2 regions of the Hymenobacter arcticus genome follow, and region 1 is predicted to be linked to the other one. Evidence: riboswitches for the same ligand, from Rfam matches in the RefSeq annotation. Region 1 holds a riboswitch; the other holds the start of a gene.
The links. Region 1 has a riboswitch for S-adenosylmethionine ahead of ACYVGC_RS19810 (homoserine dehydrogenase). Riboswitches for the same ligand answer to the same signal wherever they lie in the genome.
Positions count from the first base shown of each region.

Region 1 (7,230 bases):
GGCGCGTCAAACGACTTGGGGGCCGCGACCGTCAAGTCGGTGTTGAACTCCTCCACATCGTACTCGATGCGCAGCACCGAAGCGGCGTAGCGGGCCAGCTCAAACGTGTCGGCCACTACCAGCGCCACCGGCTGCTGGCTGAACATGATTTCGGGCTCGTGCAGCGGGCGGAAGGGCGAGCCGCCGGGGGCCACGTCGTCCTTGTAGCTGCGGTCAAACCAGGCCAGTGAGGGCACGTTTTCGTGCGAAAAAACCCGCTGCACGCCCGGCAAAGCCAGCACCTCGTCGGCGTGGATTTTGGTGATTTTGCCCTTGGTAATGGGGCTGCTCACCACGTAGCCGTACCACAGCGGGCCGTTTACGTCGTACTCGGCGGCGTACTTAGCCGCGCCGCTCACCTTGGCCGGCCCGTCGGGGCGGCTGATGGGCCGGCCCACTACGTCGCTGTCCAAGCGCACGGTGGGTGGGGTTGCGATAGTCTGACTCATAATAACTTACGGATTAGAATTCAAAAAAGCGTTGGCACTCACCTCGTACTGCATCTCGGTAGCTTGCTTGAGCGCCCGCACGATGGCGCGCTTGCCCAACTCAATTTTAAACGAGTTGTGCAGCGAGCCCTCGCCGTAGCCTTTGGCCTCGGCAAACACCTTGGCGGCCACCTGGCGGAACAAATCGGGCGAGGCCGTTTGGCCTTCCAACATCTGCTCGGCAGCCTGGTCGCGCCAGGGTTTGTGGGCCACGCCGCCTAGGGCGAAGCGGGCCTTCTCGATGGTGTTGCCGTTCATCTTCAAGCCCACCGCCACGCTCACCAGCGCAAAGGCGTAGCTGCTGCGGTCGCGTAGCTTGAGGTAGGTGAAGTGGTCGGCGTAGCCCTCCTCGGGCAGGTCGATGGACACTACCAACTCGCCCGGTTTCAGCGTGTTGTCCTTCTCGGGTTGGTCGCCCGGCAGGCGGTGGTAATCGTCAAACTTGATGGTGCGCTCGCCATCGGGCCCCTGCACGCGCACGGTGGCTTCGAGGGCGGCCAGGGCCACGCACATATCCGAAGGCTGGGTGGCAATGCAGCTGTCGCTGGTGCCCAGCACGCCGCACACGCGGTTGGGGCCGGTGAGGGCTGAGCAGCCAGTGCCAGGCTCCCGCTTGTTGCAAGACGCGGCCAAGTCGTAGAAGTAGTAGCAGCGGGTGCGCTGGTTGAGGTTGCCGCCGTTGGTGGCCACGTTGCGCAACTGCGGCGTGGCCCCGGCTAGTATGGTCTGGCTCAGCAGCGGGTAGCGCTTCTCCACCTCGGGGTGCCAGGCGGTGTCGGCATTGGTGGCCAGTGCGCCCAGGCGCAGGCCGCCGTCGGGCAGGCTGGTGATGTCAGTTAGCGGCAGCAGACCCAGGCTGGTGAGGTGGCTGGGGCGCTCCAGGTTGTACTTCATCAGGTCCACAAGGTTGGTGCCGCCGCCTAGGTAGGCCGCGCCGTCGTGGCTGGTGAGGTCGCGCACGGCCTCGTCGGCGGCCGTGGCTTGAGTGAGGGTGAAACTGTTCATAGCGAATAATTTAGCTAACGGAGCTGGATTTAGTGGGCTGCATCGGGATGGTCACCAGCGTGCCGTTGTCTACCACTACTTGGCCATCGTGCAGCACTTCCATCACGGCCGACAGAATGTTGGTGTAGGCGCCGCAACGGCAGAGGTTGCCGCTCATGTGCTCGCGCACCTCGGCTTCGGTCTTGGCGCGGCCCTCGTTGATGAGACCCTGCGCCGAGCAAATCTGGCCCGGCGTGCAGTAGCCGCACTGGAAGGCGTCGTGGTCCACAAATGCCTGTTGCAGCGGCGATAGGTTATCCTCCGAACCCAGGCCTTCGATGGTCTGGATTTTCTTGCCCTGGTACACCGTAGCGAGGGCCAGGCACGAGTTAATGCGCTTGCCATCAACGAGGATGGTGCAGGCGCCGCACTGGCCGTGGTCGCAGCCTTTCTTGGTGCCGGTGAGGTCCATGTACTCGCGCAGGGCATCGAGCAGGCTGGTCCAAGGGGCAATCTGGATGGTGCGGTCCTCGCCGTTAACGTTTAGCGTCACGGCCTGCGTAGGCACCACGGCGGGGGCCGTTTTTTCGAGCGGCTCCTGGATGAAGTGTAAACTCATGGGTCGATAAAGTAGGAGGAAAAGGAAATCGTGAGCGCGGGCCACGGCCCACGTTTCAGACGTCTCAAATCCTACGCGTCGAAAGGAGTTTTTGATGTTTTTATTATTTCTAAATAAGCTTCTTAGCCCGGCGGTGGCGGTGGTAGACGCCTGACTGCTAAGCACTGTTTTTGCTTATCGCTGCGAATCACTTGCTTGTAAAGTTTCCGGAAATAAGGGAATGGCGCAGTGCCAGCAACTCGTTATATGCTAGTGAATACAACGCAAAGTTTCGCCTTTCACAAGGGTAAAATCCGCGTTAAATGAGCGGCTGATTTCGGGCGCTGGTTTCGCGCCAATGGTGCGGGCGCGGGGTGCGCGCTCTACCTTTGCGGCACGCTCCGTCACCGGGGCCCTTATCAAGAAAGGCGGAGGGACAGGCCCTGTGATGCCTTAGCAACCAGCAGCAGTGCGAAGGTGCTAATTCCTGTTTCGAAACGCGGCTTTGGCCAACTTTCGAAAGCAGATAAGTTATGAGTAGCCAGCGCCGCCCCAGCGGCCGCGTAGCTCTTCTGACTGGTCGGAAGGGCTTTTTTTAGGCCTTTGCGGCGAGAATTTTTTTGAGAGAGGGCAGGGGAGGCGGCGCGCGTTTCAGCGTTTATCCCAATTCCTTTTTCATGACTCGTACCGACCTCAACATTGGTCTTTTTGGCTTTGGCGTGGTGGGCCAGGGCCTGCACGCCGTGCTGGAGCGCACGCCCGGCCTGCGTGCCCGCATTGGCCGCATCGCCGTGAAAAACCGCGACAAAGCCCGCTCGCTGCCCGCCGAGTTGTTCACGTTCGACAAAAACGACCTGCTCGACGACCCCAGCCTCACCGTGATTGTGGAGCTGATTGACGACGCCGACGAGGCGTATCTCATTGTGAAAGAGGCCCTGCTGCGCGGCAAAGCCGTGGTAACGGCCAACAAAAAGATGCTGGCCGAGCATTTGCCCGAACTTATTGAAATTCAGCGCACTACGGGTACACCGTTGCTCTACGAGTCGGCGGCCTGCGCCAGCCTGCCCGTTATCCGCAACCTGGAAGAATACTACGACACCGACCTGCTGGAATCGGTGGAGGGCATCGTGAATGGCTCGACCAACTACATTCTCACGGCCATGCACCGCGACGGCCAGCCCTACGCCGCCGCCCTGGCCAAGGCCCAGGAACTGGGCTTTGCCGAAAGCAACCCGGCCCTCGACGTGGAGGGCCTCGACGCCCGCAACAAGCTGGTGCTGCTGCTGGCCCACGCCTTTGGCCTGGTGGTGGCCCCCACCGAATTGCTGACGGTGGGCATCACCGGCATCAGTGCGCTGGCCACGGCCTACGCCCGCGAGCAAGGCCTGGTGCTCAAGCTGGTAGCCGAGGCGCGGCGGCTGCCGGGCGGCGGGCTGGCGGCAGCGGTGCTGCCCACGCTGGTGCGCCCCGGCCACGAGCTGGCGCAGGTGCACGACGAGTTTAACGGCATCATCACCCAAAGCGGTTTTGCCGACCGGCAGTTCTTTTTGGGGCGCGGCGCGGGGGCGTTCCCCACGGCCTCGGCCGTGCTCAGCGACCTCTCGGCGCTCACCTACGGCTACCGCTACGGCTACAAGAAAATTCAGCAGAATGCCCACCTCGCCCTCACCCCCGACGCGGCCGAGGTGGACGTGCTCGTGACGTTTGAGGAAGAAAACGGCGCGCCCGACGTGAGCGATTTCACGGCCGTGCACGAGGAGTTTCGGTCCGGCACGCGGGGCAACTACCTCACCGGCAGCATTGGGCTGGGCCAGCTGGCGCGCTCGGCGTGGCTGCACGCGCCCGGCGTGTGCGTGGTGCGGCTGGCCGCGCCGCTGCGGGCTGCGGCGCGGTAGCATCGCCCTCCGCGGGGCACCCCACCCCTAGCCCACGCTGCTTGATGCGCGGAATCCTCCGGGAGAGGGGAACTAGTTTTAGAGATAAGTATCTGTAAGATAGAATTTTATAATTAGAGCTAGTTCCCCCTCTCCCGGAGGATTCCGCGCATCAAGCGGCGTGGGGTTAGGGGGTGGGGTAACCGAGGAGGGCGATGCTAACCCGCCGGCTATATTTGGGCATGACCCCTTCTCCCTCCGATGCACCCATTGCCACTGGCCTGCTGGCCTATGGCATGTCGGGCAAGCTTTTCCACGCGCCGTTTCTGGCCCAGCACCCCGGCTTCGAGCTGCGCTCGGTGGTGGAGCGCCACCAGCAGCGCATGGCCGCCGACTACCCGCACATCAGCAGCCAGTCCAGCATCGAGGCCCTGCTCGCCGACCCCACCCTGGAGCTGGTGGTGGTGAATACCCCCAACGACACCCACTACGACCTCACCCGCCAGGCTTTGCTGGCCGGCAAGCACGTGCTGGTGGAAAAGCCCGTGGCTACCTCCGTGGCCCAGTGGCACGAGCTCACGGCCCTGGCCCGCCAGCAAGGCCGCCACCTGCTGGCCTACCAAAACCGCCGCTGGGACACCGACTTTGCGGCCGTGCGCCGGGTGATAGAAAGCGGACAGCTGGGCCGCCTCATCGAGGTGCACTTTCGGTTCGACCGCTTCCGGCCCATCCTGCATACCAAGATTTTCAAAGAAGATGGCCGCCCCGGCTCGGGGCTGCTCTACGACTTGGGGCCGCACCTGCTCGACCAGGCTATCAGCTTGTTTGGCAAGCCGTTGTCGTTTGAGAAAACCACCGGCAGCTTCCGCCAAGGCTCGCAGGTAACCGACTGCTTCACGCTACAGCTGCGCTATCCGCAGGGCCTCAACGTGTGGCTGAGCGGCAGCCTGCTCGTGGCCGACCCTGGCCCCGCCTTTGTGCTACACGGCACCCATGGCAGCTACCAAAAGGGCCGCACCGACCCCCAGGAAGCCCAGCTGCTGGCCGGCATGAAGCCAGACGACCCCGCCTACGGCCGCGAGCGCCCCGACGAGGCTGGCCGCCTCGTGCTGGCCGACCCGACCGGCCACAACCACGTGTTGCCCCCCGTGGCCGACGTAGCCGCGCCCGCCACGTTTATGGACTTGTTTGAGGCTGTTTATCAGACCATTCGCTACGGAAATCCATATCCCATCAAGGACGAAGAATTGGAGTGGCAACTGGAGGTACTGGCGTAGGAGGTAGCGTGGACTCTGCGAGTCCGCGCGTGGGAACGTTGAACGATTGTTGAACAACGTTCCCACGCGCGGACCCGCAGAGTCCACGCTACCTGAACTACTTATCCAACAAGTCTTTGTACTGCTCGTGGTGGCGCTGCACGTAGCCGGCCATAAACTCGCAGCTGGTGCGCACGCGCAAGTGGTGCTGGCGAGCGTAGGCCAGGGCGGTTTCGGCCAGCTCCTCGGCAATGCCCTGGCCGCGCTGGGCCTCGGGCACGAAGGTGTGCACGAAATCGATGACGCCCGCCGCGGGTAAGGAGTAAGCCAGCTCGGCCTGGTTATCAACCGGACCGCTGGTAAAGAATTGATTGCTAGTACTATGTTGAACAGGCATGGAAAATTGAAGCAAGAAGGCTAAAAAAAGTGTGCCCTCTTATACGGAGCCGCGCCGAAAAATGCGGGCCAACGCGCCGCCAACAGCAACGCGAAACCGGAAACTAGAGTAAACACCTGCGTAGCCGGCCGGGCTCGCCCGCTGGCACGCTGCGAACTCCTTTCCCTTCCTCCCCATGAATCCGATTGCCGCTTTCAACTCCGACGACGACGACCAGCTACCCCCCGGCCAGCAAGCCCGCGCCGAAGAGGCTCGCCTGAACCCCAACGACCCTGCTCGCCAAGCCGAGGCTGGTACGCCCGCCTACGGTGAGTTTGGCAAGCCCGAAAACGTGGACGCTGCTCAGAAGCCCGGCCGCGACGGCTCCAACGATAACCCCGATGAGTTCAGCGAGTTGCGCAAGCCCGAGGACGCCCAGCAGGCTCCGGCTGACCCCAAAGACCAGCGCGGCCACGTAGAGCAAAACCAGGATCCCGCCGGAGTGCGTGCCACTCAGGGCGACGAGACCGACAAGCAGCGTGCCGCCTGGTCCGACGACGACCCCCGCTACGCTGGTGGCCACGACAAGGCTACCTGGCAAGAAAACAATGACAAGGAACACTCTAACAACTAGCTCATTATGGCTTCTATTCCGCAAGTAGCACCCGGCAACGACCTCAATGGTAAGAACGCCGCACAGCCCAAAAACGAAGACACGAAAGACGCCCGCACCGCCACCGAAAAGGAGTCGGACAGCTTCCTGAACCGCGAAACCGCCGGCCAGGTATTCGACGAAAACACCGGCCAGCAAATGGCCGATATGATGGACGACTCGATGCGCTCGGACATGCAAGCCCCCATGGGCTCCTCGCCCGCCTCTTCCGACAACGTGCCCGACCAGCTCTCCAACCCCAGTGAAGCCAGCTTCACCCTCCCCGAGATGCAGCACCAGGGCAAAACCTTGACTGCGGAAGAGGACGAAGCCAAGTAGTTAACTGGCAATAAATTAAAAAGCCCGCAACCGAAAGGCTGCGGGCTTTTTTGTGCTTCGTTCTATGCTGCCCAAATGGGACTTGCATAGCAGGCATTTGTCATTGCGAGCAGCGCGAAGCAATCGCACCAGAACGGAATCGTTCGGATATCGTTTGGGGCGGTTGCTTCGCGTTGCTCGTAATGACAAACGCCTGTTTCGCATCAGTTGGCTTCGTTCTTATATACCATCGCTTCTTATGCCCCCTTTGCCGCCCGCCCTGCGCCGCGCCCTGCTCGACCTCCCACAACGGGAAAAAGACCAGCTACTCACCCGCCTCGTAGCCCAGGACGCGGTGCTGACTGAGCAACTCACCTATCGCCTGCTCGAAGGCCCCGATGCCCTCGAAACGCGTCGCGCCGCCCTGCGCCAACAGGTAGACGACCCCGTGCGCGGCTACCACCAAACGCCTAACGACCTGCTCGTTATCCTGCGGCAGCTGCAAGCGCGGCTCACCTACCACGCCCGCATTACGGGCGATGCCTTTGGCGAAGTGGAGCTGAGTTTGCGGCTGCTGGCCAACGTGTTTCGGTGCCAGCCGGCGCTGGTGGCGCGGCTGCACGGCCCCACCCAGCCGCTGCTGCA
Region 1 covers NZ_BAAGXF010000014.1:125,746-132,975, reverse strand. Annotated here, with positions in the region: gene ACYVGC_RS19825 (xanthine dehydrogenase family protein molybdopterin-binding subunit) at 1-488, opposite strand, end outside; gene ACYVGC_RS19820 (FAD binding domain-containing protein) at 495-1,532, opposite strand; gene ACYVGC_RS19815 ((2Fe-2S)-binding protein) at 1,543-2,130, opposite strand; SAM riboswitch class I at 2,523-2,642, shown strand; gene ACYVGC_RS19810 (homoserine dehydrogenase) at 2,787-4,004, shown strand; gene ACYVGC_RS19805 (Gfo/Idh/MocA family oxidoreductase) at 4,226-5,260, shown strand; gene ACYVGC_RS19800 (GNAT family N-acetyltransferase) at 5,358-5,636, opposite strand; gene ACYVGC_RS19795 (hypothetical protein) at 5,812-6,249, shown strand; gene ACYVGC_RS19790 (hypothetical protein) at 6,256-6,606, shown strand; gene ACYVGC_RS19785 (hypothetical protein) at 6,845-7,230, shown strand, end outside.

Region 2 (7,230 bases), on a different contig from region 1:
GTGTACACAAAGGCTACGTACACCTTCGCGCTCTTATAAGCCGAGAGGTTGATGCCGGCCGTTTGGGTCCACACATCGGAGCCTGCGCCGGGGAACTGCGCGTTCAGGTCAGTCCAGGTAGCGGCGCTGGGGGCACCGCTGCCGCTGTAGTTGGTCGATACCAGCAGCTTGAGGCCGGGGCCGCTGAAGGCCGTGCGGCTCCAGAACGAGAACAGCGGGAAGGTGGTGTTGGTCAGGTTGAAGCTCGGCGAGATAAACCAGTCTTCGTTGGCGATGTTGCCGCCGGCGTAGCCGTTTATCTGCACGCCGTAGGGCGCGGCTACGGTGCCAGCGGGGGCCGCGGGGTCGCGGCCAAACGTGGTGCAGCCCCATACTTGCGGGCCGGTTACGCTATACTGAAGCCACCCGTCGGAAAGGGTAGTGGCGCAGGTGTTGAAGTCGAAGCTGGTTTGGGTGGGGTCAACGCCCGTGCCCGTGAGGGCTACCGTGCGGGTGGTGGCACCCGTGCTGGCGTTGGCGATGCTGCCCGTGGCCGTGCCGGTGGCGGTGGGCGTAAACTGCACGTACACCGTTTGGGCGGTGGCCAGGTCGGCGGCCGCGTAGTTCAGCGTGGTGCCAAAGGTGCCGCCGCTGGTCTTCGAGATGGTAAACGGCCCGGTGGCCGTGAGAGTAGTAGCGCCGGTGAGGCTGGTGCCCGAAAGCGTGTAGGTCTGCGCCGCCGAGGTGGTGCCCACGTTTTGGCCGCCAAACGTGAGGGCCGTTACCGAGGCCGTCAGGGTAGCGCCGGTGGGGTTGGTAGTACCCCAGCTCAGCGAGATGTCGTCGATGGCCATGCCATCGTCGGCGCCGCTGGCGTCGGTGTCGGTCCAGCGAAACCAGATGGTGGCGCCGGTGACCAGGTTGAGGCTGGCAATGGTGCCGGTAACGGCAGTAGTTTGCACTGGCGTGCTCACGCCCGCCGTAGTGGTTGCCGTGGCGCTGTTGTTGGTGTAGTCGAGGGCCGTTACGGCCGTCCAGGTACCGGTGCTCAGCGAAGTAGCATCGGTGCTGTACTCAAACGTCATTTTGTCGGCGCGTGCCGTGCCGCCCACGCGCCAGGTTTCGCCGGTGTAGGTGAGGGCCAGGCTGGGTAGGGCCGCGCCCGTGTTGTTGGCAAAGCGAGCGCCCAGCACTACGGCTAGCGTGCCGCTGCGCAGGCTGCCCAAGGCACGGTCGGTGCCGCCGGTGGCACCGTAGCTGTAGGTATTGCCGCCGTTGCCCGCGCCGTTATCGGTCGCGTACAGGTTGTCGGCCAGGGCGCTGGTGCCAGTCTCGGTGAAGTCCCAGCCCGTGGGTAGGGTCGATTTGGCATTGCTCGCGCCGGTGTTGGCCAGCCCGTCGAAGCTCTGCGTGTAGGGGCTTGTAGTGAGCGAAGCCTGGGCCTGCGCGCCTAGCGAAACCGTTGCCAGCACGCTTGCCCAACCAAAGAAGAGGAGTTTTCTTGTCATGTAAAAAGTTGGTATATACTTGAATTGGAGAGGAAAAGGGTGAGTATCAGGAAACAAAAATAGCCCCGGCGCGGCTGAAAAGCATGTTACCTTACTGTTTCTAAATGAAGTGGTTTGGGTGGTAGCCGGTGAGCCTGGCCAAAGGCAATGGAAGCCGACGGAAGTTGCACGCGGCAAAGTAGTAGGCTAGCCTACTACTTATTATGAAAATTGGCGTTACATTTAACCCCTCAATCCACCCACCTAACATTTTTGCATTTTATGCAGGTAAAATCTCTACTCCTCACGGGGGGGGCGCTGCTCGCGGCTTCCTCGGGAGCCTTCGCCAGCGGTTTCCAGGTCGGCCTTACCGGCGCCAAAAACGTCGGCATGGGCGGCACGGGCACCGGTCTCTACCTCGACCAGGCTTCGCAGTTCTTTAACCCCGGCGCGTTTGCCTTCGCCCCTACGGGCTTCCAGATAGGTGGCAATATGGCCATTCCGCGCATCTCGTTCCGGCCCGGCGACGCCGACCAGGGCCAGCGCAACTTGCAGAATACCAACGTATTCCCTTTTAGCGGGTTCATCGGTTTCGGGCCTAAAGAAGGCAAGTGGCGCCTGGGCGTGGGCGTGTACACGCCCTTTGGCAGCGAGCTGCACTATGCCCAGGGCTGGGAAGGCCGCTACTCGCTCACCGACATCAACCTGCGCTCGGTAATGGGCCAGGCTACGGTGGCCTACGCCATCACGCCGCAGTTCAGCATCGGGGGCGGCGTAACCACGCTGCTGCTTGGCGATGTGGATTTGCAGCGCGATATTCCGGTGCAGGCGCAGGGCAACGCGGCCCCGGCCCACGCCCAGCTCACGGGCAAGGCCGAGCACAAAGTAGGCTACAACCTGGGCGTGATGTTTAAGCCCAGCGATAAGCTGAGCGTGGGCATCAGCTACCGCTCGGCCGTGAAAGCCCACGTGGCCGACGGTGATGTGACCCTAACGGGCCTGCCCGCCTCGGCGGCTGGCAGCTTCACGGCCACCAAGTTTGACGTGACGCTGCCCCTGCCCGATGTGTACAGCTTCGGCGTGGGCGTGCGGCCCAGCGACAAGCTGCTGCTGGCCTTCGACGCCAACCTCGTGGGCTGGAGCCGCTACCAGTCGCTGGACTTCCGCTACACCAACGGCGTGCTCGGCGGCAACGCCCTGTCGTCGTCCAAGCGCCAGTACCAGGATGCGCTGGCTTTCCGCATCGGCGGCCAGTACAAGGTAACCGACAACTTCACGGTGCGCGCCGGCACGTTCTACGACTTCTCGGCCGTGCGCGATGGCTTCGTAACGCCTGAAACGCCTGATGCTGACCGCATTGGCGTAACGGCCGGCCTGGGCTACACCTTCGGCGAGCGCTTCGGCATCGATGCTTCCTTCCTGTTCGAAGACTTCATGAAGCGCAGCCAGAGCCAGGACGACCTCATCAGCAACGGCACCACCGACCGCGTAGCCGGCACCTACAAAGGCACCATCTACGTGCCCGGTGTGCAGCTGTACGTGAAATTCTAAGCCCGTCTTTTCTCCTACCCAATGACTACGTTATTCACTACCGTTAAAACTGCCCGCCCCGCGCTCGCGCTGCTGGGCCTGGGTCTGGCCGGTCTGGCGGGCTGCCAGCCCAACCTCGACTCGACCAGCCCCGCCGCCTCGGCCAATGGGCTCGACTTCACGAGCTACGTGGCCGTGGGCAACTCGCTCACCTCGGGCTACACCGACGGCGGCCTCTACAACGAGGCGCAGGCTGCCTCTTACCCAGCCCTGCTGGCGCAGCAGTTTGCCACTACCGGCAAGGGCCCAGCCAGCTTCGTGCAGCCGGCTTTTTCGACGGCCAAGAAGGACGGCTCGGGCTACATCAAGCTGCAAGTGGTAAATGGAGCCCTGGCCCCGGTGCAGCCCACGGCGGCTAATAATTACCTGGGTGAGCAAGTGGCTCGCACCGGAGTTGCCCTCCCCGGCGGCGACCAGCTGGAAGCCTATTCGGGTGCTCAGCCCGATAACCTGGGCGTGCCCGGCATCTCGGTGCTCAGCAGCCTCTCGTCGCTCACGGGTGGCCTGGCGCCGTACGGGGCCATCAACCCCTTTTATGAGCGCTTGCTGACGGCGGCCGAAAAGCCGACCAAGGACTATGTTACCTACATCGGCCAGAAAACGCCCACCTTCTTCACCTGCTGGATGGGCAACAACGACGTGCTGGCCTACGCCAGCACGGGCGGCGTAGTGGCGGCCACCAACCCCTTTGGCGGCCTCACCGACACCACGCGCTTTGGTATCGGCTACCGGGCCATCCTGAGCACCATCACCAAGGGTGGCACCGTGAAAGGAGCCGTGGCCAACATCCCGAACGTGACCAGCGTGCCGTTTTTCAATACCGTAACGGTGGCTGCCGTAGCCGCCGCCTTCAAGACTGCCAACGCGGCTTCGCCGGGCGTGTTTATCCAGACCGGCACTACCGCCGCCCCCGTGGTGCGCCTGGCCACCAGCGCCGACCTGCTCACCCTGACCGCCCAGCCCTTCGTGGGTGCTGGCGCGGGTAGCACCCCCACCAATCCGGTCCTGAACCAGTACGTGCTGGATGCAACGGAAATAGCCAGTGTAGTCGCCCGCACTACCCAGCTCAACACCATCATCGCTAAAACGGCCCTGCGCTTTAAGGTGCCGGTGGTCGATGCCAACAGCTTCCTCACCCGAGTAGCCACCAGCGGCATTGCCACCAATGGCGTGAATAACACGGCCACGTTTGCCAGCGGCAACTTCTTCGGGCTCGATGGCGTGCACCCCACGCCCCGTGGCTACGCTATTATTGCCAACGAGTGGATTCGCGTTATCAACAGCTACTACGGCTCGACGATTCCGAACGTAGACCCCAACATCTACCGCGGCGTATTGCTGCCGTAAGTGCCCTAAGGCATGCTAACGAAAAAGCGCCTTCCTCCCCGGGAAGGCGCTTTTTTTTAGGGCCGGGCCGTAGTATCTTCGTACCTGCTGCTATCCAGAAAGACCGAGGGACCAGGCCCGATGACGTCTTGGCAACTTACCCCGAGTAGGTGCCAACTCCTGTTCGGCCCGCGTTTGCGGCCGAAGAAGATATCAGCCGGAACCTGCGCCGCTTGGCGCGGCTTTCTTTCTGGATAGAAGCGTTTTGCGCTTGTATTTTCTCCCGAAAGAAATGTCTGCTTCCCCCGCCGCCATCGCCCCCGACCCCGCCTGTATTTCGCCCCTGCCCGCACTCATGCGTCAGCGTCTGCTGATTCTGGACGGCGCCATGGGCACCATGATTCAGCGCTACCCGCTGGAAGAAGAGGACTTTCGGGGCACCCGCTTTGCCGACCACCCGCGCCCGCTGCGCGGCAACAATGACCTGTTGAGCTTGACGCGGCCCGATATTATCCGGGCCATCCACGCCGAGTATTTCGCGGCCGGCGCCGACATGGTGGAAACCAATACCTTCAGCGGCACTACCATTGCGCAGGCCGACTACGCCCTGGAGCACGTGGTGTATGAGCTTAACTATGAGTCGGCTAAGCTGGCCCGCGAAGTAGCCGACGAGTACTCGGCGAAAACGCCCGAGCAGCCGCGCTTCGTGGCTGGGGCCATCGGCCCCACCAACCGCACCGCCTCGCTCTCGCCCGATGTCAACCGCCCCGGCTACCGCGCCGTGACGTTTGATGAGCTGGCCACCGCCTACCTCGAGCAAACCCGCGGCCTCGTGGACGGCGGCGTAGACACGCTGCTCATCGAAACCATCTTCGACACCCTCAATGCCAAGGCCGCGCTGTTCGCGGTGCAGCAGTTCTTCAACGAAGGCGGCCGGGTGGTGCCCGTCATGATTTCGGGCACCATTACCGACGCCTCGGGCCGCACCCTGAGCGGGCAAACGGTGGAAGCCTTCTGGCACAGTATCAAGCACTTGCCGCTGCTGAGCGTGGGTCTCAACTGCGCCCTTGGGGCCGACCAGCTGCGCACCTACGTGCGCGAGCTGGCCCGTCTCGCCGATGTGCCCGTGTCGGCCTACCCCAACGCCGGCCTGCCCAACGCCTTCGGCGGCTACGACGAGAGCGCCCAGGAATTTGCCGCGCTGGTCGAGGATTATCTCAAGGAAGGCCTGCTCAACGTGGTGGGCGGCTGCTGCGGCACCACGCCCCAGCACATTGCTGAGCTTAAGAAACTAGCCGACGCCTACGGCCCCCGCGCCGTGCACGCCGGCCAGCTGCACCCTGATGCCCCGGCCGCCCAGCGCGACGCGCTCGTGGACGATGAGGCCGCCTCGGTATCGTCGCTGGCCCTCGGGGGCGGGGGTGAGAAGCTGGCCAAGGGTACTACGCACCTGGCTGGTTTAGAGCCATTTAACATCACGCCGGCCAGCCTGTTTGTCAACATCGGCGAGCGCTGCAACGTGACGGGCTCGCGCGCTTTTGCCCGGCTAATCCGCTCGGGTGACTACGAGGCGGCGCTGGCCGTGGCCCGCGCCCAGGCCGAAAACGGCGCGCAGGTGCTCGACATCAACATGGACGAGGGCATGCTCGACTCGGAGGCCGTGATGACGACCTTTCTGCACCTCATTGCCTCGGAGCCGGACATTGCGCGCCTGCCCATCATGATTGACTCCTCGAAGTGGAGCGTGCTCGAAGCCGGTCTCAAGTGCGTGCAGGGCAAGAGCATTGTCAACTCCATTTCCTTGAAAGAGGGCGAGGATGCCTTCCGCCGCCACGCCCGGCTGGTGCGCCAGTACGGCGCGGCCGTGGTAGTAATGGCTTTCGACGAAAACGGTCAGGCCGACAGCTACGAGCGCCGCATTGAAATTTGCCAGCGCTCATATGATATTCTGGTTAAGGAAGTTGGCTTCCCGGCCGACGATATTATTTTCGACCCCAACATCCTCACCGTGGGCACTGGCCTGGAGGAGCACCGCAACTACGCGCTCGATTTTATCGCGGCCGTGCAGTGGATAAAGGAGCACCTGCCCGGCTGCCGCACCAGCGGCGGCGTCAGCAACATCTCATTCTCGTTCCGGGGCAACGACGCGGTGCGCGAGGCCATGCACGCCGCCTTCCTTTACCACGCCATCCGGGCGGGGCTGGACATGGGCATCGTGAACGCCGGCCAGCTCGCTGTGTACGATGACGTGCCCAAAGACCTGCTCGAACTCTGTGAGGATGTGCTGCTTAACCGCCGCGCCGACGCCACCGAGCGCCTCGTGGATTTTGCCGAAACGGTGAAGCAAAAGGGTAAGGTCGAAGTAGTGGCCGACGCTTGGCGCAGCCTGCCTGTGGCCGAGCGCCTGCAGCACGCCCTGGTGCGCGGCATCACCGAGTTTATCGACCAGGACACCGAGGAGGTGCGCCAGCAAGTGGGCCGCCCGCTCGACGTGATTGAAGGCCCGCTGATGGCCGGCATGAACGTGGTGGGCGACCTCTTCGGGGCCGGCAAAATGTTTCTGCCCCAGGTAGTGAAGTCGGCTCGCGTGATGAAGAAAGCCGTGGCCTACTTGCAGCCCTATCTCGAAGCCGAAAAGGAAGGCGCCGCCCGCCAAACGGCCGGCAAAATACTGCTGGCCACCGTGAAAGGCGACGTGCACGACATCGGCAAGAACATCGTGGGTGTGGTGCTGGCCTGCAACAACTTCGAAATTGTAGACCTCGGCGTGATGGTGCCGCTGGAGCGAATTTTGGACGAAGCCCAGAAACAGGGTGCCGATATTATCGGCCTCAGCGGCCTGATTACG
Region 2 covers NZ_BAAGXF010000002.1:529,802-537,031, forward strand. Annotated here, with positions in the region: gene ACYVGC_RS05840 (choice-of-anchor J domain-containing protein) at 1-1,487, opposite strand, end outside; gene ACYVGC_RS05845 (OmpP1/FadL family transporter) at 1,749-3,017, shown strand; gene ACYVGC_RS05850 (SGNH/GDSL hydrolase family protein) at 3,039-4,403, shown strand; SAM riboswitch class I at 4,491-4,599, shown strand; gene metH (methionine synthase) at 4,675-7,230, shown strand, end outside.
Region 2: linked by a shared signal. The riboswitch ahead of metH (methionine synthase) and the one ahead of ACYVGC_RS19810 (homoserine dehydrogenase) in region 1 are both predicted to bind S-adenosylmethionine.